Regions from separate parts of the Serratia sp. PL7 genome, predicted to be linked through region 2. Evidence: riboswitches for the same ligand, from Rfam matches in the RefSeq annotation. Region 2 holds a riboswitch; each other region holds the start of a gene.
The links. Region 2 has a riboswitch for fluoride ahead of N6G83_RS38985 (manganese-dependent inorganic pyrophosphatase). Riboswitches for the same ligand answer to the same signal wherever they lie in the genome.
Positions count from the first base shown of each region.

Region 1: linked by a shared signal. The riboswitch ahead of crcB (fluoride efflux transporter CrcB) and the one ahead of N6G83_RS38985 (manganese-dependent inorganic pyrophosphatase) in region 2 are both predicted to bind fluoride.
Region 3: linked by a shared signal. The riboswitch ahead of N6G83_RS05810 (DHH family phosphoesterase) and the one ahead of N6G83_RS38985 (manganese-dependent inorganic pyrophosphatase) in region 2 are both predicted to bind fluoride.
Region 4: linked by a shared signal. The riboswitch ahead of crcB (fluoride efflux transporter CrcB) and the one ahead of N6G83_RS38985 (manganese-dependent inorganic pyrophosphatase) in region 2 are both predicted to bind fluoride.

Region 1 covers NZ_CAMFLB010000005.1:385,986-393,278, forward strand. The annotation lists gene lipA (lipoyl synthase) at 1-660, shown strand, start outside; gene tatA (Sec-independent protein translocase subunit TatA) at 758-964, opposite strand; gene adrA (diguanylate cyclase AdrA) at 1,182-2,267, shown strand; fluoride riboswitch at 2,510-2,573, shown strand; gene crcB (fluoride efflux transporter CrcB) at 2,647-3,030, shown strand; gene cspE (transcription antiterminator/RNA stability regulator CspE) at 3,279-3,488, opposite strand; gene N6G83_RS24180 (cold-shock protein) at 3,834-4,316, shown strand; gene N6G83_RS24185 (YnfU family zinc-binding protein) at 4,390-4,551, shown strand; gene N6G83_RS24190 (GGDEF domain-containing protein) at 4,556-6,004, opposite strand; gene N6G83_RS24195 (DUF3313 domain-containing protein) at 7,108-7,293, shown strand, end outside.
Region 2 covers NZ_CAMFLB010000017.1:150,199-157,491, reverse strand. The annotation lists gene N6G83_RS39010 (HdeD family acid-resistance protein) at 1-86, shown strand, start outside; gene N6G83_RS39005 (DUF3828 domain-containing protein) at 90-602, opposite strand; gene N6G83_RS39000 (hypothetical protein) at 691-1,593, opposite strand; gene eno (phosphopyruvate hydratase) at 1,916-3,196, opposite strand; gene N6G83_RS38990 (universal stress protein) at 3,211-3,639, opposite strand; gene N6G83_RS38985 (manganese-dependent inorganic pyrophosphatase) at 3,643-4,545, opposite strand; fluoride riboswitch at 4,651-4,725, opposite strand; gene N6G83_RS38980 (outer membrane beta-barrel protein) at 5,020-5,538, opposite strand; gene N6G83_RS38975 (HAD family hydrolase) at 6,544-7,248, shown strand.
Region 3 covers NZ_CAMFLB010000001.1:1,238,325-1,245,617, forward strand. The annotation lists gene N6G83_RS05785 (MFS transporter) at 1-268, opposite strand, end outside; gene N6G83_RS05790 (LysR substrate-binding domain-containing protein) at 450-1,319, shown strand; gene N6G83_RS05795 (DUF2000 family protein) at 1,402-1,809, opposite strand; partial or broken gene N6G83_RS05800 (AraC family ligand binding domain-containing protein) at 1,868-2,716, opposite strand; gene N6G83_RS05805 (diguanylate cyclase domain-containing protein) at 2,788-4,668, opposite strand; fluoride riboswitch at 4,849-4,924, shown strand; gene N6G83_RS05810 (DHH family phosphoesterase) at 4,965-5,930, shown strand; gene N6G83_RS05815 (universal stress protein) at 5,934-6,362, shown strand; gene eno (phosphopyruvate hydratase) at 6,379-7,293, shown strand, end outside.
Region 4 covers NZ_CAMFLB010000001.1:2,687,648-2,694,940, forward strand. The annotation lists gene N6G83_RS13080 (diguanylate cyclase) at 70-1,137, shown strand; gene N6G83_RS13085 (GNAT family N-acetyltransferase) at 1,139-1,567, opposite strand; fluoride riboswitch at 1,650-1,712, shown strand; gene crcB (fluoride efflux transporter CrcB) at 1,792-2,175, shown strand; gene N6G83_RS13095 (TetR/AcrR family transcriptional regulator) at 2,464-3,060, shown strand; gene N6G83_RS13100 (multidrug effflux MFS transporter) at 3,067-4,257, shown strand; gene cspE (transcription antiterminator/RNA stability regulator CspE) at 4,315-4,524, opposite strand; gene N6G83_RS13110 (M20 peptidase aminoacylase family protein) at 4,871-6,034, shown strand; gene N6G83_RS13115 (LLM class flavin-dependent oxidoreductase) at 6,224-7,293, shown strand, end outside.

The DNA.
Region 1 (7,293 bases), on a different contig from region 2:
GTGGCCCACGGCCGCCCGGTGGCTCCCGATGCCAATGAGCCGGAAAAGCTGGGGCAAACCATTGCCGACATGGCATTGCGCTATGTGGTGATCACTTCGGTTGACCGTGACGATTTACGTGACGGTGGCGCTCAACATTTTGCCGACTGTATTACTGCCATCCGCGCCAAGAGCCCGAACATCAAGATCGAAACCCTGGTGCCAGACTTCCGTGGCCGTATGGATCGTGCGCTAGAAATCCTTACTGCCACGCCACCAGACGTGTTTAACCACAACCTGGAAAACGTGCCGCGTGTTTATCGCCAGGTACGCCCAGGGGCTAATTACGAGTGGTCATTGAAGTTGCTGGAGCGCTTTAAGGAAGCTCACCCCTCTATCCCGACCAAATCAGGCCTGATGGTGGGGTTAGGGGAAACCAATGCGGAAATCGTGGAAGTGATGCGCGATCTGCGTCGTCACGGTGTAACCATGCTGACGCTGGGGCAGTATCTGCAACCAAGCCGTCACCATCTGCCAGTGCAGCGCTATGTCAGCCCGGCGGAGTTTGACGAAATGAAAGAAGAAGCGATGGCAATGGGCTTTACCCATGCTGCCTGCGGCCCGTTTGTGCGCTCGTCCTATCATGCGGACTTGCAGGCCAAAGGGCTGGAAGTGAAGTAACCACGGTAATCTTTTGTTACGTTTCGTCAATGATTAACGCCAAAAAACGGATGTCCTTACGGGCATCCGTTTTTTTATGGCTCAACAGCAGAGGCGGTTAAACGTCTTTCTTTTCGACGCTCTGCTGCGCCGTAGGCGTTTCAGCCGTATTCTGTGCAGGAGGGGTGTCTTCGCCCACCGCTTTTTTGAAGCCTTTCAGCGCCGCCCCCAGATCCGCGCCCAGAGTACGCAGTTTGCTGGTGCCGAACAGCAACACGATCAACACCGCAATTACCAACAGCTTGGTAATACTGATACCTTCCATATTCACCTTCTTTATTCATTTATGGCTGCAGGACGCAGCGCGGGAACAAACTTCGTCTATAGGTATTTAGCGACTTTCTTTCGACTATAACAACAACCAGTTGTAACAAGGTGAGATCTACCCGAGATGTTCTATGCTTAGATTATAGGGCATATTCTTAGCTATTCGCTTTTCCGGCTCCAGACCGGCTGCATAATTCATCACAGGGAAACATGGGATGCCTACAGCTACATCGGCTTTTAACACCCGGCGTGCAGGTCTTAACTTCGCCAGGCGCCTCTACCTGCCACGTATTGTCGGCCTGGGGATTGGTTTCTTGTGCGTACTTACGGCGCTCTATCCAGAGCACCAGCCGACTAGCGTGTGGATCTTGCTGGCAGTGAATGGCTTTATCTGGCCACATATCGCTTATCAATGGTCTATCCGCAGCGAAGCCCCCTACACTACCGAGATCCGCAACCTACTCATCGATGCGCTGTTAGGTGGGATGTGGGTCGCCATCATGGGTTTCAATGCGCTCCCTGCCGTGGTGATCCTGTCAATGATGGGGATGAACAATATCGCCTCCGGTGGGCCGTCTCTGTATTTCAAAGGGCTGATGGCGCAAATTATCGGGGCGCTGGTTACCAGTGCGATACTGGGTTTCACCTTTACACCACAATCCACTCCGCAGCAGGTTTATCTTTGTCTGCCGATGATCTTCATCTACCCAGTCTTCCTTGGCTACGTGACCTACCAAACCGCCAAGAGGCTGGCAGAAAAGCAACAGGAGTTATTGCGTATCAGCACACGTGATGGCTTGACCGGCGTATTTAACCGCCGCCATTGGGAACACCTGCTGCACAATGAGTTTGACAGCTGCCGACGCTATAATCATACGGCTACGCTGATCCTGATGGATATTGACCATTTCAAAAACATCAATGACACCTTTGGCCATGGGCTGGGGGATGAAGCGCTGATCGTTCTGGCGGAAGAGTTGGTGCTAGGGTTGCGGGCGGTGGATATCGTTGGCCGCTACGGCGGTGACGAGTTTGGCGCAGTGTTGCCAAATACCAGTGCCGAACAGGCCAGCCTGGCGCTCAACCGCATTCAGGAGAGTCTGAACGAAGTCGTCTTCCGTGAAGCCCCTGGGTTAAAATTGAATATCAGCGCCGGGATCGCCGATTACCAGCCCGAGATGCCCGGCTACCAGGAGTGGTTGAAGGCCGCCGATATCGCCCTATATCGAGCAAAAAATAATGGCCGCAACAGGCAGGAGCGGGCCGAACATCAATGCCAACCCACTAGTTTATTAAGCTAATAACTTGATTGGTGGATAAGTTGATAACGTAATCAGGTTTTCGTCTGTTCCGCCGCCTAGCCCTCTCCCAAAGCAGAGGAGGACCGTATGTTCCTGCGCCGGGCTACAACACCTGACTGGCTCCCTGCCCTTTTTGGGGAGGGTTGGGGGGAACAGCGATTGCAGAATTGTTAGCAATACCCATCCAGCTAGCAAAACCACAGCGACAGGGTGTAAAATCTGCCGCGCGCGATTGCTTCGTGCCAACAAACGGAGATGACATTCCTCCATAACCGCCTTTCACAGGCTGATGATGTCTACGTAACCTCTCAGAGAGGTGCGTAGGCGCTTGCCTGAACCTTTCTGAGCATCTTCCATCTTTAGAATAGGGTTTATCACCATGTGGAGTTCTTTACTGGCTGTGTTTATTGGCGGTGGTTTGGGTAGCGTATTGCGCTGGGCAGTAAGCCTTAAGCTCAACCCTCTACATCCGCATATTCCATTGGGCACTTTGACCGTAAACCTGGTGGGGGGGTTTATCATCGGGCTGGCTCTGGCGCTGTTTATCCGCATGACGCACATTGATCCGGTTTGGAAACTGCTGATCACTACCGGCTTTTGCGGCGGGCTGACCACCTTCTCTACCTTTTCACTCGAAGTGGTTTATCTGTTGCAGGACGGGCGCGTTGTCTGGGCTATCGCCAATATGCTGCTCAACCTGGTGGGTTCGCTGACGATGACGTTGTTAGCCTTTGTGCTGGTTAGAACGTTGTACGGCCATTAAAGTCTCGGGGCTTAATGTTTTCTTAATCTGCTATCGGGATAATCCTCGCTCAGTATCTTGGGCTGAGTGAGGAATTGAATGTTTAACCTGCCAAAAACCACTACCGAATGGATTGTCACCCTGACGTGCGTGCTGATCGTCCTGGCCTTCATCAAGGTTTACCTGTTCCCTTAACCACTCCCGGCCTGAAAAACAAGCATAAAAAACCCGCTCATGGAGCGGGTTTTAACAATTTTGGCTACTGTAGCTTAGATAGCGATAACGTTAGCAGCAGATGGCCCTTTGGCACCGTTCGTGATTTCAAATTCTACACGCTGGCCTTCAGCAAGAGTTTTGAAACCATTGCTAGCGATGGCAGAGAAGTGAACGAAAACGTCCTTGCTACCATCTTCTGGAGTAATGAAACCGAAACCTTTAGATTCATTAAACCACTTAACGCTACCTTTAATCTTAGACATCAAACTTACCTTTAACGTGAATGTAAGACACAAAATGTGTGTCCAATACAGTACAGCAATTAGACGGGATTTTGTCCACAACACAGATCACATAAAATCGATAAAAAGTGAAAAAGTTGGTTATTTGCCATGTAAATTGATGTCTGCGGTTACCAGTGATGCCCAAGGCAGCCCAATCCGCCAAAAAACCGTTGAGTAACCGATTAACCCTCTCCATGTCCCATTATTGCCCCTCAACCCACCGCTTTTAAGCTTTCGTCATGCTGATGGAACTCCGCCCCCTGTCACTGCACAGCATTACGCGTTATCATTAGCGCTGTTACGAACGACCTGATGAGAATGACCATGAACGGCAAGATAACGACTTTTTTTGAAGACAAAGGCTTCGGTTTTATCACCGACGAGAACGGGGAAAATCGTTATTTTCACGTGATTAAAGTGCAAAACCCAGAGCTGATTAAGAAAAACGCGCTGGTAACCTTTGAGCCAACCAACAATACCAAAGGGCCATCGGCCTATGCGGTAAAGGTACAGGCACCAAGCAAGTACATCACCATCGCCAACGAGAGAATCAAAATCTCCAGCATCAAGTCCTTCGATACCTTCACCAAAGAAGTACCGGTCAAGGTGGAGGTCGATAAAGAGAACACCGTGTTGTCCGTTGGATTACTGATGAACCGAATCCGTCCGCAAGTAGCCGAAGCGCCACAAACCGCCACGGAAACGCTGCGTATGCTGTCAGTTACCACCTTCCAGAACGCGACTCACGTCTTCTCTGAGCATGAAATCGATATCGATGAAACCGTGCAGGCGTTGAAGACTCTATAGCTCCTGAAAACATTCAAAGCTATTTGATGGCACCTGTGTTAGCGTGGGTTTTCACCTGACACAGGTACGCAACATGTCTGAATCCACCAGCGTTAAAGGTTACAATAACCGTACCACTCAAATTGCCTGCCCGAAGTGTGCTTATGTTACCGAACAGCAATGTTCAAAACTGCGTAAACTCAGCACCCTGATTTGCCCAAACTGTGGCACGCAATTCACGCCAAAGCAGGGCTAAAATGCTATTTGAATATGACATGGTTGAGGCTGCTGCCGCTGACCATGTTAAACGATTCGACACAGTTGCGGCCTTGAGACTTGGCGCGATAAAGCGCAATATCCGCCATATTCATCAGCTGTTCCAGTGACTTATTCTCATTCATTGCCAAACTCGCCACGCCCACACTAATTGTGATCCGCAATGGTGCCTTGCCATTGGGGTTTAATTCGGCGCTTTCTATCCGCTGGCGCAAATGTTCCCCCAGGGCCACCGCCTGCGTCCCCAGCGCCCGCGGCAGCATAATGGCAAACTCTTCGCCTCCCAGACGGCCAAATAACTGGTCATGGCGTAGCTCACGCCGCAAAATATGGGCGAATGCCGCCAAAACATGGTCACCAATGGCATGGCCATGGGTATCATTGATCAGTTTGAAGTGATCGATATCGATTAACAACAGCGACACCGCCTCCTTCGTACGCTGCTTCTGTTCCAGCAACTCCCTGCCTTTGCGTGTTAAAGCACTACGCGCCAGTGTACCGGTAAGGAAGTCGTGGTTCGCACTGTGCTCCAGCCGGCGCAGCAGTTTACGGCTAACGGCAATCGAGCTGGATAAAATCAGCGGCCCCATCACCAACATGGCAATCCCCAAACGTGCTGACATCAGGCTATCCATGACCGCCCCTCGCGCTCCTGGTGTTTGATACAGCATCAGATTGGCAGAAATGCTGACAATCTCCGTCACGCCGGTGAGAAACGTCAGCAAGGTGACGGTAAATAAATGATAACGCACGGCGCACCATAGCAGTGCAGGGATGGGGAACGCTATCGCGCCCGGTCCACCGATATACACGCTAAGCACCAACGAGAGCAACAACGCCAGCAAAGGCAGACTGGAACGCCATTGCCAGCCAAACTGCAGGCTCAGCAATTGCTTCAAGCGTGGTGCAGCCAGCAAGACCGGCAGGATTAACAGGTTGGTAGAGAACTGTTCGCTAAACCAGGACATCCAGGCAATGATCAGCGTATTGTTGTATTGACTGTCAGTGCGCAACACCGACAGCGTTGCCGACAGCGCGGCCCCAAGCAGACAGGCGGTAAACATATATAAAATTGCCTGGGGCTTGCCCATACGCCGTTGAGACTTGGGCAGCATCGACATCACGGCATAGCCGGTGGCAATCAGCGCCATATTGCAGGCATTTAGCCAAAGTGCCAGTGGCCAGTTTTCGCCGGTGCTCAGATCGGCGGCGATCATGCCAAGGTAGGTTCCAACCCATCCCAACATCGTCGCATAGCCAGGTTTACGCAGCATCAAGCCAAGCAAAATGGCATTCACTGGCCAAAACAGGGAGAGCGATCCTAACGGGCGAGTAAAAATGCCAAACAAGGAAAGCAGGTAGGCCAGTAAAAATACATTGACCAGCAGAACCGTGGCCGGCAAACGCTGTTTTGCCTGTATTTCTACGCTCATGAAACAACCTGCGAGGCAATAATAACAACACTGACTATAAGCATGCTTTCTTTCCCCAAAAAAAGTTACAACGAACCACAACGCCCATTAAAATGGTCAATTAAATCAATCAAAAACCTTATCTTGTCTTATTAGCTTAATTCGCCGCTGAAAATTTAAAACCCTGTTCGCCAGACTCATCCCTTTAACGAAAGTAGTTGTTAACAGCTTAGTCTAAATTGTTAATGCTACCGAAATAACAAACTATGAGAAATTATAAGGGTATTAAATTAAGACTCTTCTTACTTACGGGTTATTTTCCTGCAACGCTAGCAGAAGCGCAATGAAAAAAGCCCGTAAAGAGCTGCGGGTTGGTTGAAGGTCGACAACTAAATTGACAGTGACAGCGCGGGCCCACAGGCCAGCGTGGGCCGTGATGGTAAAGCAACCTTAAGCAAATCTTAGGTGTAAAAAAGCCCGGCTAGGAACCGGGCATAACGTGACGAAATGCAGTGTTAACCCAAGCGGGCTAATAACCGGCCTATCATACCCCTCAATTGTGCAGAAAAAGTGGATCACACCAAGCTTCCCCCCTCTTTAACCGTCAAGTCGCCACGGGGTCTAACCGCTGCCAGACGGGCTAACGCATTGAACGCGACCGACGCGCAAAAAAAATCCCGCACAAGGCGGGATAAAATCAAAGGGATGGTAATACACTACAGGACTAACACAACATCATCGGGCTGGAATAACATTACCAGCGCGAGTGTATAGAAATGTCATGCCTGGGTAAGGATGATGTGCCAGATGTAACGCCTGATAGAAGCCACTGACAAACCTGCGATTTTCCCTCTGTCAGGACATTATTTGTAACCAATGGCAACAGGTATTTTTGTGGCGTGTGTAGTTGCCGTTAGCCGCTTGCCTAGTGGATTGCTGGCGTTGTACTACAAATCCCTTCACTGCGCCATAGTGCCAAGGTTTATTAATGAGCGATTCCTGTCGTAATAAAAACCAATTTGTAACAACATCATTTTTCTGCAAGAGCTATCTCATGTCTTATCTTGCAGGTTAGTGCTATATTTTTTAAGCACAAACCAACCCTACTTCATGATGAGAAGTATATGAAAAAAAATCGTTTTGGCGTTGCTGCGGCCGTATTGGCTGCGGGTATGTTGTTAGCGGGATGTTCCTCTAAGGTCGCAGAGACTACGCAGTATTCCGGGTTCCTGCAGGACTATAGCAAACTGCAGAAAACTGAAAGCGCCAGTGGGCATCAGGTTTTACGCTGGATCGCCCCAGGTTTTAAA
Region 2 (7,293 bases):
TGCGCAAGCAATGGCGCGATGAAAAAGCACAGGGCACGATAGCGTCAGGCGTTCGCAGTGAGCCCTCAAATGACAAAGGCAACTAGCGATTATGGCAATGTTTCCCCCTTTATACGCAGGGCTTTATTATTGGCATCAATAGCATGACGAACACTCTGCTGATTGGTATCAAAAATATCGTCAATAAACCACTGCCCATTCTCAGCCACTAAATCAAACTCGGTGGTTGTCGTGAGGTTGCTATCTCTAAAAGCGCGAAAGGTGACTGTGGCATGCGATTTTTTATTATCGTTAGAGAGAATATTGATATCCGTCACCACCAGGTTCTGATAATCCTGACACTGGCAGATCGGGTCGGCGTCAAGATAGCCCATATCGCCAGGTAAGGTTAGCGCCTGATCCTCTGCCAACACAGCGATGAATTTCTTTGAGGCAATCCGCTTCGGGCCTGTTTCGCCGATGAATGCGGCTGTAACCTCATCATGGCTATAGGTGGCATAAATCCGTGCTAAAAAGGCACTGGGATTTTCAATGGCCGAGGCGGGCTGTGGGAGTGCAGCAAACGAAAGGAGAGAAAAACAAAGCAAAGCCAAAAAACGCATGGTTACCACCCCTTAAAAGTTCTCTATCCTTTAAATCAGCTGGTCCATACTACGGAGCGCTCACGTTGATGGCAACGCCTGATGGCTCTTAATCAGCTCTGTACGCAACTAAAGTATACGCTGGAAAGCTATTCCTAAAGAAAGGGATGCGATCAAAGATCACCACGGTGAACGCGATGATTAATATCATAACCAAAAACAAAATCACCAGAGACATCGCAAACCAGAAGCCACTTATTTCAATCGTTGTAAGCCCTATAGATGCACCATACAAGGCCCCGCATATAAGGATAAGTGACGTAGTGATCCCAACGAAGTTTGCCAGCCTTCTTCGAAGGCTTTTCTTCTGAAACTGAAACGTCGAGGGGTTAACACTGAAGTCATAGAAAACCTCCTCAGAAATCACCAGCTCAGGCCGTTGCAGCGAGGCAATCTGCATCAGTATTGCACGTGTAATGTCCCAGTGATGCTTGAATTTCTTTATTTCATGCACCGGGACTAAATTTTCTTTCGTTTCACCGGATTGGTTTACGGTGTAGATAACCAGGTTTTTAGTGTTGTTTTTATAGCCCGTATTACGAAAGCCAATCGTGGCCTTGGTGCCGTCCTCTAACGAGCCAGTGACTTCTGGCCATAGTAGCTGATAATGACTTACACCGCCTGACAGATCGTTGTATCGCGTATAAAAAACACCTTGAGAGGTGACGTTAAAGTATACCTCTCCATGCTTTAATTTTAAGTTGTCGCTAATTCTTTTAAAGAATAAATAATTCAGGGGGAGAAGGATTAATAAAAATAAAACACCAAGTAGAAAGGTGTCACCCTCGATAAAAAATAGGGTTGGCGTAGCCAGAGATGCAATGAAAACAAGTGTGAAAACGGGAGAAAGCAATAAGTAGAGCGTCTTTGTCGCTATTCTACGCTCGATGGCTGACACATCATCACATCGCTTGGAGGGGCTGGCGAAAAACGCGGTATGTTCGGCAATCATACTTTTATATCCCTATAATCAATCACATAATCCTGAATTAGTGTCTTGCTGTACCCTAGCTAGTTAGCCGGAAGGCTTAAAACCAAGGAACTCAAGCCTGGTAGATTACCAGACTCAGGGACTATTTTCTGCTTATGATACACGGCTCACTGCAAGGGAAATCTCCGCTTCTGGGGGCATGTGCCCGATATTCAGTAGCTTTGGTCAGTTTGCTTTCCTGTTTATGACAATCAAGCTTTGCATCGCAGGTGTAAGCATAGAAAGAATAAATATATATCCATTAATAACCCCGGCGGTTCGCCAGGGTTATTGCCATAATAGGTTATTTAAAGGCTGACTTTCCTGCAAACTGTGCTGACGAACCCAACTCATCCTCAATTCGCATGAGCTGGTTGTATTTTTCGATACGCTCACCCCGGCACGGGGCTCCTGTTTTGAGATGACCTGCACGCATAGCCACTGTCATATCGGCGATAAAGCTGTCGATCGTCTCTCCGCTGCGGTGTGAGATAAAGGCACCCCAGTTGTTGTCATGGCAGAGCTGAACCGCATCAAAGGTTTCACTCAGGGAGCCAATCTGATTGAGTTTAATCAATGCAGCATTCGCAAGATTTTCATCAATCCCGCGCTGTATATACTTCACATTGGTCACAAACAGATCGTCACCAACCAGTTCAATCTGATCTCCCAATCGATCATGCAGAATTTTCCATCCTGCCCAGTCATCTTCCGCGAGGCCATCTTCAATAAGGACAATCGGGAAGGTTTTAACCAGCATCTGGTAGTAGTCCGCCATCTCCTGCGAGGTCAGCTCGGCATTCTCCGTACGCAGATGATATTTTCCGTTTCGATAAAACTCACTGGAGGCTGGGTCCATACAGATAACGATATCTTCATTAGGGCGGAACCCAGCTCTCTCTATGGCAAGGACAATCAGTTCCAGCGGTTCACGATTTGAAGAAACTGCCGGAGCAAAACCTCCTTCATCGCCCACACCGGTTGACAGGCCCATTTCAAGAAGAACCTGACGAAGCGACTGGTATACTTCACTACCCCAACGCATGGCCTCCCTGAACGTTGGTGCGCCGTAAGGCGCAATCATATATTCCTGAAAGTCAGCCCCCTGACCGCGGGCATGAACGCCCCCATTGATGATATTCATGCAAGGCACCGGCAGCAGATTTGCCCCAATCCCACCAAGATAGCGGTACAAAGGCGTATGAGATAGTTGAGCGGCGAGCCGTGATACGGCCAATGAAACGCCCAAAATAGCATTTGCCCCCAGGCGCGCTTTATTATCCGTCCCATCCAGGGCAATCATAATGTTATCGATGCCGCGCTGATCGCGTACATCATGCCCTTTAAGGCTGTTATGAATCTCAGTGTTAACGCTTTTGATCGCATTGAGGACACCTTTCCCGCCGAAGCGCGTTTTATCACCATCGCGGCGCTCTATAGCCTCTCGCGAACCGGTACTTGCTCCGGAGGGGACGGAGGCTCTTGCAACAGTACCGCATTGGGTTGAAACATCGACTTCCAGGGTTGGGTTACCCCGAGAGTCCAGGATTTCACGGGCATGGATTGTTTCAATAATAAAGCTCATATAAACCTCTAATATCAGTTGGTTGCAATATGCTTAATCAACACGTCAACGGTCAGATGGTTGACGAATTCAATTGAATGGGAAGAGAGCATCCCGAAAAGTCTGTTTTTATGTCCCATAATGACCAGATCTACACCCGCATCGGCGACGTAGGCCTCTAGGTCTTTAAAGCGGCTGATCGTCACTATCTCTTTCACATCCACGGGAAAATTGACTGTCTTCACTAACCGACTAAGCATTGCTTTTGCCGCAATAATTTCAGCAGACTGCCGGTCTTTCGTTAAAGAGTCTGAGGTAATGTCTAACTCTTGAAGATTTGAAGTGAGGTGTCCAAGGGTGATCGCCGTCCCTTGTTCATGAAAACTCCTGGCGACACTTTGAAGCAGAAACTGGCCGTCGGTTTCATCGCTGAGCATTAACAGAGCATGTTTATACATTTGCATTGACTACCTCGAGGAGGTTGAGAAAGTATCCGTCAGCCACGGCAGTATCTCTTTTTTCCTGCTTATAATGCCTGGAAGAGACAGACACGTTAGATTGAGCGCATTATTTTCTGAGAAATATATCGTTGTGTTTTTCTTAAAGATGTCCGTGACAGCCAACATCGCAATGTCAAAATCGCCGGACTGACACTCTTTTGTTAATGCGATAAGTAGGTCAGCGAGCATTGCATCTACTGCTGACATGCTGGCGACTTCGATTTGAGAAAGCAGCACCGACTGGGCGTTAATCCGGTAGCGCTTGGCGTCTTTCTTAAGAAGTGAGTCTGGTGTTTGCCCCCCAATATCTGTTTTCGCGATCAGCAACTCTTTCACGAAAGAGTCATAATTGAGTTGGCTTATGGAGAATAATGACTGCACGGCAGCGATGTCATGAGCTGTAGTGGTAGGTGATGTGAGCGCAACAGTATCACTCAGTATCGCTCCTAACATCAGGATGGCTTGAGATGAAGAGATCGGCTGAGGATTTTCAAGGGTAAGGATTTGCCAGATCACCGTGGCACAGCAGCCGTAGGAACGTATCCAAACATCCGGAGGATCCTGTGTCATAACCGTGCCCAGCCGGTGATGGTCTATGATGCCAACAATGTTGCCGTCGGCAAGTGAGGAAGGGCCCTGTTCCAGATCGGTAAAGTCGACCAGCCATACCTGTTTGCCACTGAGGTCTCCGTCGAGCAAGGGGGGAGGGGCTACTCCGGCCTGCTGCAGAATAAACGCCGTTTCAGGTGTAATGTCACCGAGCCTAAAAGGAGTCGCGCGCTTGCCGAGATTTGTCAGCCAGTCTGCTGTAATGAGCGCGCTGCAGATGCTGTCGCTGTCGGGATTCTGATGGCCAAAGACATAGATCATTTCAGCGTCTCCTCTGAGGTATCAGACGCAAGAAAGATCAAAGGTAAAAGATGATTTTTTTTCATAAGTGTACCTGACATACGTGCCTAAGGATAAAAGCAAAAATGTATATCAGGCGTCATCATCCGAACTGGACAGTCCGGCGGTTGGGAAAGGTGGAACACCATCACCTTGAAAAAAAGCATAGGGCAAAATTATAATCTGTGCAACAAAAATGCCGCCTACTTTGATCGTGATCATTTTTTCCTGACATTCAGAAAATCGTTTAAAGCTTCACTACTTTGAATTCTAGGTGAATTTTATTATTCTGAATTACGTTTCACGACTACATTGAAGTACTCTACAACCGGACCCGGCGCCACCGTTATCACAGCGGCATCTGTCAAGAGGCCTTCGAAAAGGCCTCATCGTGAGGACAGAAGCAGTCTGTAGAATTGGGAGTGCTCCAGTGATGGAATAATATCCGATTAATCACTAAAAGCCATATCCTATATCAAACGTCCCTATGTTTGCATTGTAATTGTGCATTTTCATCCGTTGATAAGATAAGCCGATATTCCAATTTTGCTCATCACCAAAATAATATTTCCACCCAACGGCGCCATAAAGGCCAAGTCCGTTTTTACTCTCAATAGTATTATCTTCATGATAAAGGTTAGTGCCTGCTCGAATATAGAGTGAATGATGCCCCAAAGGCAGCGTGGCTTGCAAGGCGAGCGGAATTGTATGATAGGTTATATTTTCAGGATGAGCGTAACCATCTGAAATAATTAGGGCTGTATCGCCAGCTAGGCTAGCATGTCCATAGGCATAGCCAGTATAAATGCCCAGGTTTTTTGTAAAACCATATTGATACCCTATTTGTATATGACCACCTGCATCATTACCTTCTATATAAGTAACTCCAGAATTTAAAGATAACTCTTGCCCTGCAAGTGCAGATAGTGGAGCAATGAGGAAAAGCAAAGCATAGCATGTTTTTTTAATTTTCAAAATACACTCCTTAGATATAACTAAACGTTCTATGGTGGGAAATGTTTTTTGTTGATATCACCATGATGTAATGCCTAATGGTAATATTAACAAACTAAACAATGGTTTCGTCTATTTGTTGATACTCTAAAAGATAATCTACCTAGTCTTTTAATTGCGGTTTTTGTATGGGTGGGATGATGGTTTGACACTCCTCTCATAGAAGCGCTCACCATATTGTTAACTAAAAGAATGGTACCTATTAAAAATAGGGTTTTTAAAAATTTATTCATGATGGCAATGTCCAAAATATGCGTATTTTTATAACTCACTGTTTTAAAAAACATTTTATGATGTTTTTTATTGCTAATTACAGATCGTGAGGAATAGGAGAGGTAATAAATACAGGGTAAAACAAAGGCAAGGATGGATTTAGAGGGTTTATTCTCTACGTGTACCAAGTAATAATAGGTTTTTGTTGATTTTTTCATGACGATACCTGACAAGTTAGCCTATTTGAATAAGCGAAAATATATCAGGCGCCATTATCCACTTTATAGGTTAATTATAAGTGGCGGTTCGGAGAAGGTAGAGCACCATTACCTTTGCGTCAATTATCATTCAACAAAACAGGGAAATCAAGAAAAAAATAAAAATGGAAGCCAAGATGTTCAATATACCTAAGTAATGATAAATGGCGCCCCACTAACATATTGTATTATATTTATTTTATTTTTAGAGGTTACACACTGGTATCATTATCATGCACATCTCACTTACTAATTAGCTACATTACTTACTATAGTTTAACTTAGAATCAATGCGGCAACGCCACAAATGCAGTTTAAAATCCATGATGATTGTTTACTTTAAATTAAAAGTGATTTTAATAATTCTTTCTATGTAAATAATTTTGATGAGGGTTTAGTGATTTTCTAGGCATGGTCTAATGTTGGGTCATGTTTAATGGCATATGATTTTATGCTATGATTGAGGTTGATTAACTATCAGTGAGAGATTGATTCAATGAAGTTAGATGCAATACTTTGGGATTATGATGGAACACTGGTTAATACCGTTCCCAAAAATATTTCCATCACTAAGGAGATTCTATCCATTGTCGCGCCGCATTTGACAAAAGAAAATTTACCCAAATGCTTACAGAGTGAAGAGTTATACCATATTGCTAATCATAGAGCTAAAAATTGGCAAGAGCTATATATTGATTACTATGGGTTGTCACATGAAGAAATGTTAATTGCCGGAAGCCTGTGGGCAGAGTTTCAAGATAAAAATAAAACCAAAGTTGTGCTTTTTGATGGTGTTAAAGATGTTTTAATTAAATCAAAAAATATCCCTCATGGTATTTGCTCACAAAACTCAAAGGGAAATATCCGTAGAGTGTTTGAAATAAATGGGGTGTCTGAATTTTTTAAAGCTATTGTTGGTTATGATGATGTTCCAAATCATTACCAAAAACCACATCCATTTGGTGGTGTTAAATGTTTAAAGTCAATTTTTGGCCGTGCTAAAAATCATTCAATTATGTATATAGGTGACCATGAGTCTGATACGCAATTTGCTCGTAACATACAATCCGAACTCGGAATTAATGTTATCTCAGTCGCTGCGGCATATAGTCTTTCTGAACCTAAACACTGGAAAGTTAAGCCAGATTATATTGCATATACTACAAAGGAGCTTTTATCTATTATTGATATTCACATGTAAATATATTAAACAGGGTTTTAACTCAGGCGTTCTTGCAGGCGAAAC
Region 3 (7,293 bases), on a different contig from region 2:
AATGGGCAAACACGGCGAACAGCATCAGCGCACCGGCACCCAGCCAGGAAAACAGCAGATACACCCGACGCGCGCCCAGCGAATCACACCACCAGGAAGCCACCAGCAACGCCAGGGCGTTGGTCAGGCTGAACACCGTCTGCACTGTACCGGCGGAGGCGGCGTCGAGCTGCCACTCGCTTCTGATGGTCGGCAGCGCGCCGGCGAACATCATGGTGCCCAGGCAGAGGCCGGCCCGGCTCACGCAAAGCAAAAAGAAAGCTCGCATCTCAGGGGCGCCTCCCTGTCAACCGCAGGGTGAGGATAACGCCATTAACACGCATGACCGATAGCCAAAAGATCCGCATCATAAACTCAGCAATCAGAAGGAGATGCCTCATCATAGTGAGCAAAATCAACGGCTGACAAACGATCTTTCCTCCCTCACTTGGTTGAGCTAGACTCAACCTATGAAAAAAATTCACTCCCTGCCGCACCTGTCCGCTTTCGAAGCCGCCGCCCGTCTCGGCAGCTTCAGCGCCGCTGCGGATGAGCTGTTTCTCACCACCGGCGCGGTCAGTCGCCACATCCGCAGCCTGGAAGAACAGCTGCAGCTCAAACTGTTTTATCGCGGACACAAGTCCGTGCGGCTGACGCAGGCCGGCGAGAATTTTTCCCGCACTGCGTCCCGAGTGATAAGCGAATTGTTTTCGGCGGAAAGCGCACTGAAAGCGAGCGCCGGCCGGCAGCGGCTGGTGGTACACAGCCTGCCGACGTTCACCATGCACTGGCTGATGCCGAAATTGGCAGCGTTCAACGAGATTCATCCGGAGGTCGCGATTGATATCACCACCGCCACTGGGGCCGTCGATCGCAATATGCCGTTTGACCTGGCGATCCGGCGCGATCCCGCGCACTTCTCCGGACTGAAAGCGATCCCTTTTTTGCAGGAAGACAGCCTGCTGGTCTGCAGCCAGAGCTATTTGCGCACCATGCCGATCAGCGCGCCAGACAATCTGGCCGAGCATACCGCCATTCGCATCCGCGCCCGTGAGGATTTATGGCACAGCTGGTTGAATACCTATCCGACGGCGCTGGACGCCTCGCCGCCGCCGCTGACGCTCGACCATACCTTCGCCGCCATTCAGGCGGCCGAAGACGGCCTGGGACTGGCCGTCGTGCCTTACCTGTTCTGCGCCAAACATCTGTCGTCTGGCCGGCTGGTGTCGCCTTTCCCAGCGTTGACTATCCGAACCGGCGTTTATTCCCTGCTGCTGCGCGATCGGGACGATGAGGTCGTGAGCCAATTCGCCGCCTGGCTGCAAACGTTCCAGGCGTAAGCGCCGTATCGGAAACGCGTCACCCTCCTGGACATGCGCGAGCGTTTCGCGCGTCCAGTCGGTAAACCAGGCAAAGACATTCTCAGGCGTGGAGCGTCAGGCCTTTTATCGCCTTATCCACCGCTTTCTTCGGCCCGCGCAACGCCAGGCCGACCAAATCCAGATTGTCCGCGTCTTCAGCGAGAAAAACCTGCCGGTTGGCTGCATCGTGCCCGGTCGCAAACATGGCGTGCACATAGGGAACCAACGTCAATTCCCGCTCCAGCCCTTTGCGATGCACCTTTTGCAGGCCCGGCAGATCCGCGGCAAAAATCAGCATCGGCTGCCCGGAAATGCCGCCGTAGCGTCTGCCTTGCGCATCCACATAACACTCGCCGATGATTTCCGGGGCGGCGGCGGCGATGCCCGTCGCCAGAAAGGCCACCACATTCAGCCGCTGCCAGGTCTGCAGATCGTCGCGTACGATAAACGCTATCTTGGTATCAAACATGTTTCGCTCTACTCCGTTGTGCTCTTAAAATAAAAGCGCATCATCGGCGATGGGCGAATCAGCGGTATAGAACGTTTGTGCACTGACGTTGATAGGCCACCGGCGATAAACGGTAGGCGCGCTGGAACCAGCGGCCCAAGTGGCTCTGATCGGCAAAGCCCACCTGCATCGCGACCTACGCCGGTTCTTCCCCCTGCGCCAACAACAAGCGTGCAGCCCGCAGCCTCAGCCGGACCAGGTAAGCATGCGGCGACTGGCCGAAGGCCCGGGTGAACTGGCGAGTCAGGCGGAAGCGGTCCAGGCCGCACTGAAGCGCAAGTTCATCCAGGCTGGGGTTACCCGCCATGTGCTCGTGCAGGTAGTCTCGTAAGCGATTCATCACAATCAAAGCATCATCGCTTTGGGACGTTGGCCTGACGCGTATATGCCGCGCCAAAAGCGTCAGCAGTTGATCCAGGCTTTGATCGCGCGCCAGCCGGCCTTCCCCCTGATGCAACGCAAAAAAAGCCTGTTGTATCGCGGTCGCCAGCATCGGATCGTCGGTCAACGTGCTGTGGAAGGCGCCTTCCAGCACAGAAACGTCCCCTAATCCGCGGCGGTTCATCGCATCGGAAACCCAATGCTGCGGCAGATAAAGCATGGCATAGGTAAACCCTTCGGCCTGCGGCGCATGACCATCGTGCACCGCGCCCGGCTCGATCAGCATGGCACGTCCCGGCCGGCTGGTATGCAAGGAACGATGACAGTTGAAACGTTGTAAACCTTGCTGCGTCACGCCCACCAGCATTTCGTCATGATCGTGGGGATCGTAGGCATGCCCCTGAAAGTGGGCATTGACGCTTTCGATGCCGGTTTCGTCATCGCGCCGCAGTTCCAGCCAGTCTTTGTGTTGATGATTAGACGCCATGCAGTCAGTCCGGAGTTCTGCTCACAGGAAAGAAGAAAACAGCTTACCCTGAGACGGTCACCGTTTCACGCTCATAACTCGCAGATGGCATAAGTGCCCTTACCGGCCGATTTCGCCTGATACATCGCGCCGTCGGCGCGGGTCAACAGCATCTCCTCCGTCACGTCAGTGTGTGAGGAAATCGCCGCCCCCAGGCTGGCGGACAGGCTCACCGTCTGCTGCCCGATCTGCGAAATATCAGCCAGCCGCGCCAACACGTTTTCGCAAAATTCGCTGACCTCGCGCTGCGGTTCCGCCAACGGCCACAGGATGACCGTGAATTCGTCACCGGCCAGGCGCGAAACGCTATGGCGCTCGCCGGCGCAGGCGCTGAGCAACCTGGCGAACGTCTTGAGGATCAGATCGCCGAAGTCATGGCCATAGCTGTCATTGAGGGCTTTGAAACCATCGAGATCGATGAACACCAGCGCCATTTGCCGCTGTTCGCAACAGGCCTGCACCGTGCTGGACAACCGACGCAGAAAAGCGCGGCGGTTGGTCAACCCAGTCAGCATGTCGTGCGTAGCATCGTACTCCAGCCGTTGCTGCAGGCGCTTCAACTCGGTAATGTCCATGGACAGAATGTAAAACCCCTGAGCCTCGCACGGCACCAGCGTAGTGTGGATCATCAGCAACCCCTTCTGGGTCTGGAGCTCATTTTCGAAGCTCACCATTTCCCCCGCCAGGGCCCTGTCTATCATCGGTTTCGCTATCTGATAAACGTTCTCCCCCATAAAATCGCGCACCGTCATTCCTCTAAGGCGGCTTTCTTCCAGGCCAAACCAGGTTTTATAGGCGCTGTTAGCGAACAGGTAGCGTTCATTACCGTCGATTTGGCTGATCAACGCCGGCATGTTGTCAGTAATGGCCCGCAGGCGTTCCTTCTCCGTGCTGAGCTGATATTCGGCGAGTACCCGGGTTTCAATCTCTTCGTTGAGTTTCTTGACGACCACGTTCAGCTCCCGCGTGCGGATTTCGACGCGTTGTTCCAGCTCGTGTTGCAGAGAGAACAGATCGGCCTCCGCCGCCTTGCGCTCGCTGATATCGACGATAACCGAGATGAAATGATCCGGTTTGCCGTTAGGCAGCCGGTTTAACGCCACCGTCAGCTGCACCCAGACGATCGAGCCATCGGCACGGAAATAGCGTTTCTCCAGCGAGTAAGTACTGATCTCGTTTCTCAGCAGTTGCTGCAGTTTTTCCAGATCGGTGTTGAGATCGAGCGGATAGGTAATGTCCTGAAAGGTGCGATCCATCAGCTCGCGCTCGGAATAGTGCAACATTTCGCAGATGCGCGGATTGACCCGCAGCCAATACCCCTGCAGTGACACCAGCGCCATCCCTACCGCCGCCTGGGCGAAGGTCTGTTCGAACAAGGCTTCCGAGCGTTGCAGGTTGGACTTCAGGTTTTCGGTATAGACATGGCGTTCAATGCTCTGCAGGTACTCTTCCACCACGGCGGCGAAGTCGTGCAGGTCGGCCACCTGTTCCGGAGAAAACGGCTGCGGCTGGCTGTCGATAATGCACAGGGTGCCGAGCGGCAAACCGTCGAGCGACAGCAGCGGTTGCCCAACGTAGAAACCGATTCGCGGCCCGCCGATCACCAGCGGATTGTCGAAAAAACGCGGGTCGTTGGCGGTATCGGGCACCACCAGCGCTTCACGTTGCAAGATCGCATGGCCACAAAATGAGATGTTACGCGGCGTTTCCCGGACATCCAGACCGTAGCGCGATAGAAACCATTGGCGATCCCGGTCGATCAATGACACCAGCGCAATGGTGACGCCGAAGTATTTCGCCGCCAGCCGTGTAATACGATCCAGTTTTTCCACCGAGTTCGAATCCAGCACGTTCAGCGAGTTCAGTACCGACAGACGTTCGGCTTCGTTTTCGGGGAAGCAGGGTTCAAGCATGTTGTCTCCCATTGTGTCACCCACGGATCCGGCGCAGCCAGCCTGCGTGATTCCGTTCAGCCTATCCGTCGGTTAGCGGCAAATATCCTTGTCCATCATAGACTCACTCAGTATCAATCCGATTGCGCATTCTCGCCAGCTTTGCCGGGCGTTGCGTTTGCCACCGCGCTGCGCTACAGTCGTTCACAAGGTGATGGTGTTCCACCTTTCCCAACCGCCGCGTTCGCTCGAACCGGATGATGACGCCTGATATACAACTTCGCTTTATTTTTTAGGCAGGTATGTCAGGAGTCGCTATGAATGAAATCTCACGTCTTACCCCTTTTCCATCCCAGCCTGATCTCGCCGTGCGGGAAATGCCGCTGTACGTTTTCGGCCATAAAAATCCCGACAGCGACAGCATCTGCAGCGCGCTGGTGGTCGCGGACTGGCTCAATCACCTCGGCAAACCGGCCGTCGCTTTCCGCCTTGGCGAATTGACGCCGGAAACCCGCTACATACTGGCCGCCGCCGGCGTACAAACACCTGCGCTGCTGACAGACGATCTCCGTGACCGCAAAGTCTGGCTGGTGGATTTTACCGACGTCGAACAAGGGCCGGCCTCATTGCCCGACAGCGATGTGGTCGGCGTTATCGATCATCACCGGCTGGGCACCTTGATCACCCGCAACCCGCCCGATGTCTGGATCCGCGCCGTTGGCTGTTGCGCCACCGTGATCCTGTCCATACTGACGTCAGATACGCCGATGCCGCTTTCTTCCGCCCAGGCCACGCTGCTGCTGGGCGCGATTTTGAGCGATACCGTTGCGCTGAGCGCACCGACCACCACCGAACAGGATCGGGTGGCGGTCGCGCGGTTATGCGCAATCTCTCACGTTGACTATGACGCCTTCATCGCCGGATTGCTTGCCGCCAAAACCGATCTTTCGGGGCAATCCGCCCCGCAGTTGCTGCACCGTGACGCTAAGAATTACCGCATCCATAGCGTCTCGCTGCTGCTGTCGCAGATAGAAGTGCGGGCTATGAGCGATATCGATCCGCTGTTGCCCGCGCTGCAACAGGCGCTCGATCAGGCTAAGCAGGAGGCCGGGCTGGAGATGGCCGCGCTGCTGGTTACCGATATCACCCGCCACCGCTCTACCCTGTATTTCTCGTCGAACCGGGTGCTCGCCATTCGGCAGGTGTCGCTGCCCGGCATGACGAGCCGGAAAAAAGAGGTTTTACCGTGGTTAACCCTACAGATTGCTAACGCAGGGAGATAAGTCATGTCGCTCTATCAACATGCTTTACTGCTGGTGCAGGATGAACGCGACGGCCGGCTGCTGTTACGCCATGCCGAACGCCTCAATCAGCAGATGAATACGCGCATTACCGTGGCGCACATCAGCGCCGACTATGCCGAGCTGGACTACCTCAGCGATGCACAAACCAAAGATCGCCAGTCCAGCGAGGTGATCGCTGCCAAAGCCATGCTCAGCCGGCTGGTGGAAGACTGCACAATCCCCCTGGAGGTGCGCGCAATTGTCAGTATTCACCGCTTCAAAGACATCGAGGCCCTGATTGCCCGTGAAGGCGTCGATCTGTTGCTGCTAGGCCATCAGAACCGTCCGTTCGGCGTCTTTGCCTCCTTCGGCTTCGAGTTCATTAACCATTTGTCGATCGACGTGCTGATAAAGCACGTGCCCACTCCCTAGAATGAGGTGATCATCCATGAGCTATGAAATTGAAAACGTAACCGCCAGAGAGATCCTGGATTCGCGCGGCAACCCCACCGTCGAAGTTGAAATGACTGCGGCGGGCGTCGTGGCACGGGCTTCGGTTCCCTCCGGCGCCAGCACCGGTTCACGCGAGGCGGTGGAACACCGCGACGGCGATCCGCACCGTTACGGCGGTAAAGGCGTTCAGGAAGCGGTGCAAAGCGTCAAAACGGCGATCAATGAAGCGCTGCGCGGGGTGGATGTACGCCAACAAGGGGAGATTGACCGCCGGTTGATCGCACTGGACGGCAGCGAGAACAAGAGCCGATTGGGGGCCAACGCCCTGCTCGGCGTTTCTCTGGCCGCCGCCCGCCTCGCGGCGCAATTGTCGCAGCTGCCGCTGTATCGTTATCTGGGCGGTCTCGGCGCCAACCTGCTGCCGGTGCCCTGCATGAATATCATCAACGGCGGCGTGCATGCCCGCTGGCAAGGTGCGGACTTTCAGGAATTTATGATAGCGCCGCTGGGCGCGCCGTCGCTGCGCGAGGCCGTGCGCTGGGGCAGTGAAGTTTATCAGGCGCTGCGCCAAATTCTGTTGGAGAAAGGCCTGTCGGTCGGCGTTGGCGACGAAGGCGGTTTTGCGCCGGCGGTTGCCTCGAACCGACAACCGCTGGAGCTGATCGTACAGGCGATAGAGAAAGCCGGTTATCAACCGGGAGACGATATCGCCATTTGCATGGACCCGGCCTCGAGTGAATTCTATGCCAACGGCAAATACCGCCTGCGCAGCGAAAACGCTGAACTGGATGCCGAACAGATGACGGCCTATTACCAGCGGCTGGTGCAAGATTTTCCCATCGTGCTGATTGAAGACGGTTTGGCCGAGGACGACTGGGCGGGCTGGCGCATTCTCAGCGACGCCCTGGGC
Region 4 (7,293 bases), on a different contig from region 2:
AATCCCAGACTATTCTTAGTTTATCACCCGCATGATACGCTGCCGTGATACTCATCAGGGAGATGCCGGATGTATATTGCCCCATCCATTTTCGATGCCCGAAAATCCGGCCTCAGCTTCGCCAAACGCACCTATCTGCCCCGCGTCGCCGGTCTGGGGCTCGGGTTTATCTGCGTTTGCGCCGCGCTCTATCCCTTGGCTCCGCCCGCGGCGGTCTGGCTATTGCTGGCCTTTCACGGCTTTCTCTGGCCGCATCTGGCCTATCGCCTGGCCTACCGCGCCAAAGATCCGTTCAAAGCCGAGATCCGCAACCTCTTGATCGACTCCGCCTTCGGCGGCTTCTGGGCAGCGATGATGGCATTCAATGCCCTGCCGGCGATCGTCATCCTGTCGATGATGAGCATGAACAACATCGCTTCGGCCGGCAAAGCGCTGTTTGTCAAAGGATTGGCGATTCAATTGGCCACGGCGATGCTCACCGGCGCGCTGCTCGGCTTCCCGTTTCATCCATACAGCACGCCGCTGCAAGTCTATCTGTGCCTGCCGATGATCTACCTTTATCCGACGTTGCTGGGGCTGGTGACCTACCGCACCGCCAAACGGCTGGCGGAAAAAAAACAGGAGCTGCAACGCATCAGCACCCGCGATGGGCTGACCGGCTTATATAACCGTCGCCACTGGGAACATCTTCTGCATCGCCAGTTCGATAGCTGCCGCCGCTACCAGGACAACGCCACGCTGATCCTGATGGACATCGACCGCTTCAAAACCATCAACGACACCTTCGGCCATGCGCTGGGGGATGAAGCCCTGGCGGTATTGGCGGAAGAGCTGCTGATCGGCTTGCGCAACGTGGATATCGTCGGGCGCTACGGCGGCGACGAGTTTGGCGCGGTGCTGCCGAACACTAACGCCGAACAGGCGGAAATCGTCCTGCACCGCATCCAGCAGCGGCTGGACGCGGTCAGTTTCAAGGAGGCGCCGCAGCTGCGGCTGCAGATCAGCGCAGGCATCGCTAACTACCACCCCGCGCTGGGCGGCTATCTTGACTGGCTGAAAGCGGCCGACGGTGCGCTCTATCGGGCGAAGCATAATGGCCGCAACCGGCTGGAAACGGCAGTGCCGCCAGGGGAGTAACTTACTGACTTAATAACTTGGCAAAATACTTCGGCGCTTCGACAAAGCCTTCGCGCCGGTAAAACGTATGCGCTCGCTCGCGGCGACTGTGGCAATGGACCTCTAACCGATCGCAGCCGCGACGGTGCGCCAGCGCCTCGCCCTCCGCCAGCAGCCGCCGGCCTACGCCCGCGCCGCGCGCTCGGTCATCGACGCAAAAATAGCTGATGCGGCCAATGTCGCCGGCCAACGCCAGCTGCGGCAGGAAATGCAGCGACAACACGCCCAACACCTGCTCCCCGTCCGTCGCCACCAGCAGCGCCTCATCCGGATGCGCCAACAGTTGCTGCATGCGCTGCGTCAGAAACGCCTCGGTGCCGGGATAATCCAACGCCGTCATTAATTCGGCGATAGCATGGCGATCGCTCAGGCGCGCCGTTCTGATTTGCATAGGGTGACCTCGCAGAGTGTCGATACTACAAAATAGATGGCGTTAGGTGTAACATCCACCGGGTACGGCAAAAAAGGCCGTGCGGCACGCTGGAGATGACATTCCTCCCTAACCGCCTTCACAGGCTGATGATGTCTACGTAACCTCTCGGAGAGAGGCGCGTAGCGTTACGCCTGTCCCTTTCCGAGTCCCGTGAATTTCTCTGATTGAAAGGTAGTTGCCCCATGTTGAGTTCTTTACTGGCCGTATTTATCGGCGGCGGCGTCGGCAGCGTTTTGCGCTGGGCGGTAAGCATGAAAATGAATCCGCTGAATGCCCACATTCCGCTCGGTACGCTGATGGTCAATCTGATCGGTGGTTTTATCATCGGCCTGGCGATGGCGATTTTCACCCGCATGACGCATCTGGATCCCACCTGGAAATTACTGATTACCACCGGGTTCTGCGGCGGCCTGACTACCTTCTCCACCTTTTCGCTGGAGGTGGTATACCTGATGCAAGATGGCCGCTTCGGCTGGGCGCTGGCCAACATGCTGCTCAACCTGGCCGGCTCGCTGGCGATGACGCTGCTGGCCTTTATGCTGGTAATGTGGCTCAACGGGCGCTAAGCCCTTAATGTTTCCTTAATCTTGCATGCGCATAATCTCATCCAGTACTCCTGACTGGATGAGAAACCGCTATGTTTAGCCTGCCGAAAACCGCCGCCGAAGCGATTGCCATTGCGCTGTGCGTCCTGATCGTCGCCGCCTTTATCAAATCCTACCTGTTCGCTTAAGCGCCCTTACCCGCAGCACGCGTTCATCTTGCGTCTTTCCGGCCGTTTACACTACAATTGAGAATGAACGTTCACACCCAAAAATGTGAACCCGGCTCACGCGTAGCAAAGGATCGGGCAGATGCTCTCCCCCAACGACAGTAAACAGGCCAAGGTGCAGGCGCGCCGCGATCAGATCGTCGAAGCGGCGAAAATCAGTTTCCGCCGCCACGGCTTCCACGCCGCCAGCATGGCGGAGATCGCCCAAGGCTCGCAGCTCAGCGTCGGTCAAATCTATCGTTATTTCGCCAATAAAGACGCGATTATCGAAGAGATCGTCAACCGCATCATCACTAACAAGATGCAGCGGCTGGAAAACCTTGGCGATCACATCAACCTGATCGCCGGTACGTTGGCGGCGCGCACGCTGTTTCAGCAGCCGGGCGAGAGCGAAACCGATCACATGCTGATGCTGGAAGTGACCGCCGAGGCCACGCGCAACCCGGTGGTGGCCAAACTGCTCAGCGATGCGGAAGCGCGGCTGTTTCGCCACGTGTGCCACAATCTGCAGCGGCTGTATCCCCATTTCAGCGCGGAAGAGATCGCCGCGCGGGTGGAATTTATCGCCGTCATGAGCGAAGGCACCGGTTACCGTATCCTTACCACGCAAAAAGCCGATGCGTCCCTGCTGCGCGATCTGTATCAGCAGGCCATTTCTCACCTGTTCAGGAAACTCTAATCTCCCATGACCAAACACTTAGCCAGACAGCGTCTGGTGTACGCCGTCGTGCTTGGCCTGCTGGCCGCGCTGGGGCCGCTGTGCACCGATCTCTACCTGCCCGCCCTGCCGGAAATGGCGGGTGAGCTGAATACCTCCACCGCCGCCGCGCAGCTCAGCCTGACCACCGGGCTGCTCGGTCTGGGCGTCGGCCAGCTGATTTTCGGCCCTTACAGCGACAAATTGGGCCGTATGCGCCCGCTGCTGCTGTCGCTGATCCTGCTGCTGGGCGCTTCGCTGTGGTGTGCGCTGGCGCCCACCATCGACCAACTGCTGATCGCCCGCCTGCTGCAAGGCATCGCCGGTGCCGGCGGCGCGGTGATTTCCCGCGCCATTGCTCGCGATCTGTACGCCGGCCATGAGCTGACCCGTTTCTTCGCCTTGCTGATGCTGGTTAACGGCCTGGCGCCGATCGTCGCACCGGTGCTGGGCGGCGTGATGCTGCAGGTAATGAATTGGCGCGGTATCTTCGGCGTGCTGGCGGCCATCGCCGTGCTGCTGTTCAGCCTGTCGGCGCTGAAGCTGCGCGAATCCCTGCCGGTCGAGCGCCGCAGCCAGGGCGGTATCCTGGCGATGCTGATGTCGCTCGGCGGGTTGCTGACCCAGCGCTATTTCATGGGCCTGTGCCTGACACAGGGCTTCGTGATGGCCGGCATGTTCGCCTATATCGGCGCCTCGCCTTTCGTCTTGCAGCAGATCTACGGCCTCAGCCCGCAGATGTTCAGCCTATGCTTCGCCATTAACGGCGTCGGCTTGATCATTGCGGCACAGCTGGCCAGCCGTCTCAGTTCGCGTTGGGGGGAACGCCGGGTATTGAGGGGAGGGTTAACGCTGGCGGCCGTCGCGTCGCTGTTGCTGCTGTTGGCCGCCGCGCTGCATGCGCCGCTGGTCGTGTTGCTGGTGCCGCTGTTCTTCTCGGTAGCGGTGATCGGCATCGTCGGCCCGACCGCCTCTTCGCTGGCGATGCAAAGCCAGGGAGACAAAGCGGGCAGCGCCTCGGCCTTGATCGGCGTGTGCATGTTCGCCCTCGGCGCCTGCGCCGTGCCGCTCACCGGGCTGGGCGGCACCTCGGGCCTGTCGATGGCGCTGACCATCGTCGGCTGTTACGCCATCGCCATCCTGCTGTTCGGCCTGTTGGCCCGCCGCAACGACGCATAACGCGCCCAATAAAAAACCCGCTCAATGAGCGGGTTTTAAGAAATTCAGCTACGCAGCTTAGATAGCAGTAACGTTAGCGGCAGATGGGCCCTTGGCACCGTTCGTGATTTCAAATTCTACACGCTGGCCTTCAGCAAGCGTTTTGAAACCGTTGCTAACGATGGCAGAGAAGTGGACGAAAACGTCCTTGCTACCATCTTCCGGAGTAATGAAACCGAAGCCTTTGGATTCATTAAACCACTTAACGCTACCTTTAATCTTAGACATCAAACTTACCTTTAACGTGAATGAAAGACACAAAACCTGTGTCGATTACAGTACAGCAAGCAGGCAGGATTTTGTCCACCACCGCGATCACAGAAATCCGATAAAGAGTGAAAAAATCCGTGTTGTCCGGTGTAAATGGATTGCACCGGTTGCGATACGTTACCGTTCCAGGCCAAACCTCTCCCTGCGCCGGCGAACAACGAGCGAACGCCCAAACTCGCCCGCTTCCCCCTGTGTTGACGCCCCCATGCAGACGCAATCGCTATGAAATATAACCAGATGGTCTTTTTGCTTCGGCGGTCCCTGCACTAGGGTTAGGGTTTATTTCCCACTGTGAGCCAAGCCTATGACCAGCCAATTGGCAGACAAAATCATCGCCTATCGGCGTGAGCTGCACCAAAACCCGGAACTTTCCAATCACGAATTCGCCACCACCGCCCGGCTGACCCGCTGGCTGGAAGAGGCAGGCATCCGTCTGCTGCCGCTGGCGCTGAAAACCGGCGTCGTGGCGGAGATCGGCAGCGGCAAGGGGCCGATTATCGCGCTGCGCGGCGACATTGATGCCCTGCCGATCGACGAAATCGCCGACGTGCCCTTCAGCTCGCAAAACAGCGGCGTAATGCACGCCTGCGGCCACGACTTTCACACCTCGGTGATGCTCGGCGCCGCGCACCTGCTCAAAGCGCGTGAGGCCGAGCTGCCCGGCACGGTGCGCATCTTCTTCCAGCCGGCGGAAGAGACCTTCAACGGCGCCCGGCACCTGATCGACGCCGGCGCGCTGGATAACGTTGCGGCGGTATTTGGCCTGCATAACGCGCCGGAGCTGCCCACCGGCACCTTCGCCACCCGCGCCGGGCCGTTCTACGCCAACGTCGATCGATTCCAGATCCTCATCACCGGCAAAGGCGCCCACGCCGCCAAACCGGAACAGGGCGTCGATACCATCGTCACCGCCAGCCAGATCGTCGGCGCGCTGCAGACGCTGCCCAGCCGCAGCTTCAGCTCGCTGGAATCGCTGGTGGTGAGCGTGACGCGCATCGAAGGCGGCAATACCTGGAACGTGCTGCCGCAAACCGTGGAGCTGGAAGGCACGGTGCGCACCCACAGCGACGCGGTGCGCCGCCAGGTGCCTGATAAAATTCGCCAGGTGATCGACGGCGTTGCCGCCGCTCTCGGCGCGCAGGCCGAACTCCACTGGCAGCCGGGGCCGCCGGCGGTGATCAACGACGCCCATTGGGCGGCGTTCAGCAAAACCGTCGCCGCCGAGGCCGGCTACCGGGTCGAAGAGGCGGAGCTGCAAATGGGGGGTGAAGATTTCGCGCTGTATCTGCATCACGTGCCGGGCGTCTTCGTCAGTATCGGCTCCGCCAGCGAGTTCGGCCTGCATCATCCGCGTTTCAATCCCGATGAACGCGCCCTGTTCCCCGCGGCACAATATTTTACGCTGCTGGCGGAACGCACGCTGCAACAGCTCACTACCGCGCCAGAAAAAGCCCTCAGCAACGCCTGAATAACGTGAAATAGTATTTCCCCGACGCCGCAGATACCGCGCCGGGGATTATTATTTTCGCTCGCCGTGATATTTGCAGTTTTCAACATTTGAATATGCTGTTTTGTTGTTTTACATCCCGTTGCCGCTCATCAATAGTGGACACATCAGACACCGCGCGCCTTTGCGGCGCATGACAGGATAATCACGATGAGCGACAACGCGAATAATCAACGGCAATTACGGCTGGGCGCCATTCTGCACGGCGCATCGGGAAATATGTCCGCCTGGCGCCACCCGGATGCCACCGCCGACGCCAGCATCAACCTCGAATTTAATATCGCCTCGGCGAAAAAAGCCGAACAGGGGAAATTCGATTTCGTGTTTGTCGCCGATGGGTTATATATCAACGAAAAATCCATTCCGCATTTTCTTAATCGTTTCGAACCGCTCACCCTGCTGGCCGCGCTCGCCGCCGCCACCGATAAAATCGGCCTGGTAGGCACCCTTTCCACCTCTTACAGCGATCCGTTCACAGTCGCCCGCCAGTTCGCCAGCCTCGACCACCTGAGCAACGGCCGCGCCGGCTGGAACGTGGTGACGTCGCCGCTTGAAGGCTCGGCCAAAAACTTCTCGCGCGCCGAACACCCGGAACACAGCCTGCGTTACCGCATCGCCGGCGAATTTCTCGACGTCGCCAAAGGGCTGTGGGATTCCTGGGAAGACGATGCCTTTGTGCGCAACAAGGCTAGCGGCGAATTCTTCCGCACCGGCAAGCTACACACCCTCAATCACCAGGGAGAGTTCTTCTCGGTGCAGGGGCCGCTGAACATTGGCCGCACGCCGCAGGGGCGCCCGATCCTGTTCCAGGCCGGCGCCTCCGAAGACGGCAAACGGCTGGCGGCTCAACACGCCGATGCGATCTTCACCCATCACGACACGCTGGAGCAGGCGCAGGATTTTTATCAGGACGTGAAGCGGCAGCTGGTGGAACAGGGGCGCGAGCCGGACGACCTGCGCATCTTCCAGGGCGTCAGCGTGATCGTCGGCGACGACGACGCGGACGTCGAGCGCCAGTACCAGGAGACCGCCCGCCTGGTCAGCATTGAGAACGCCCTCAACTATCTTGGCCGCTACTTCGAACATTACGACTTTTCCCGCCATCCGCTGGACGCGCCCTTCCCGGACATCGGCGATCTGGGGCAAAACAGCTTCCGCAGCACTACCGACGCCATCAAGCGCAACGCCCGCGAACGTAACCTCACGCTGCGCCAGGTGGC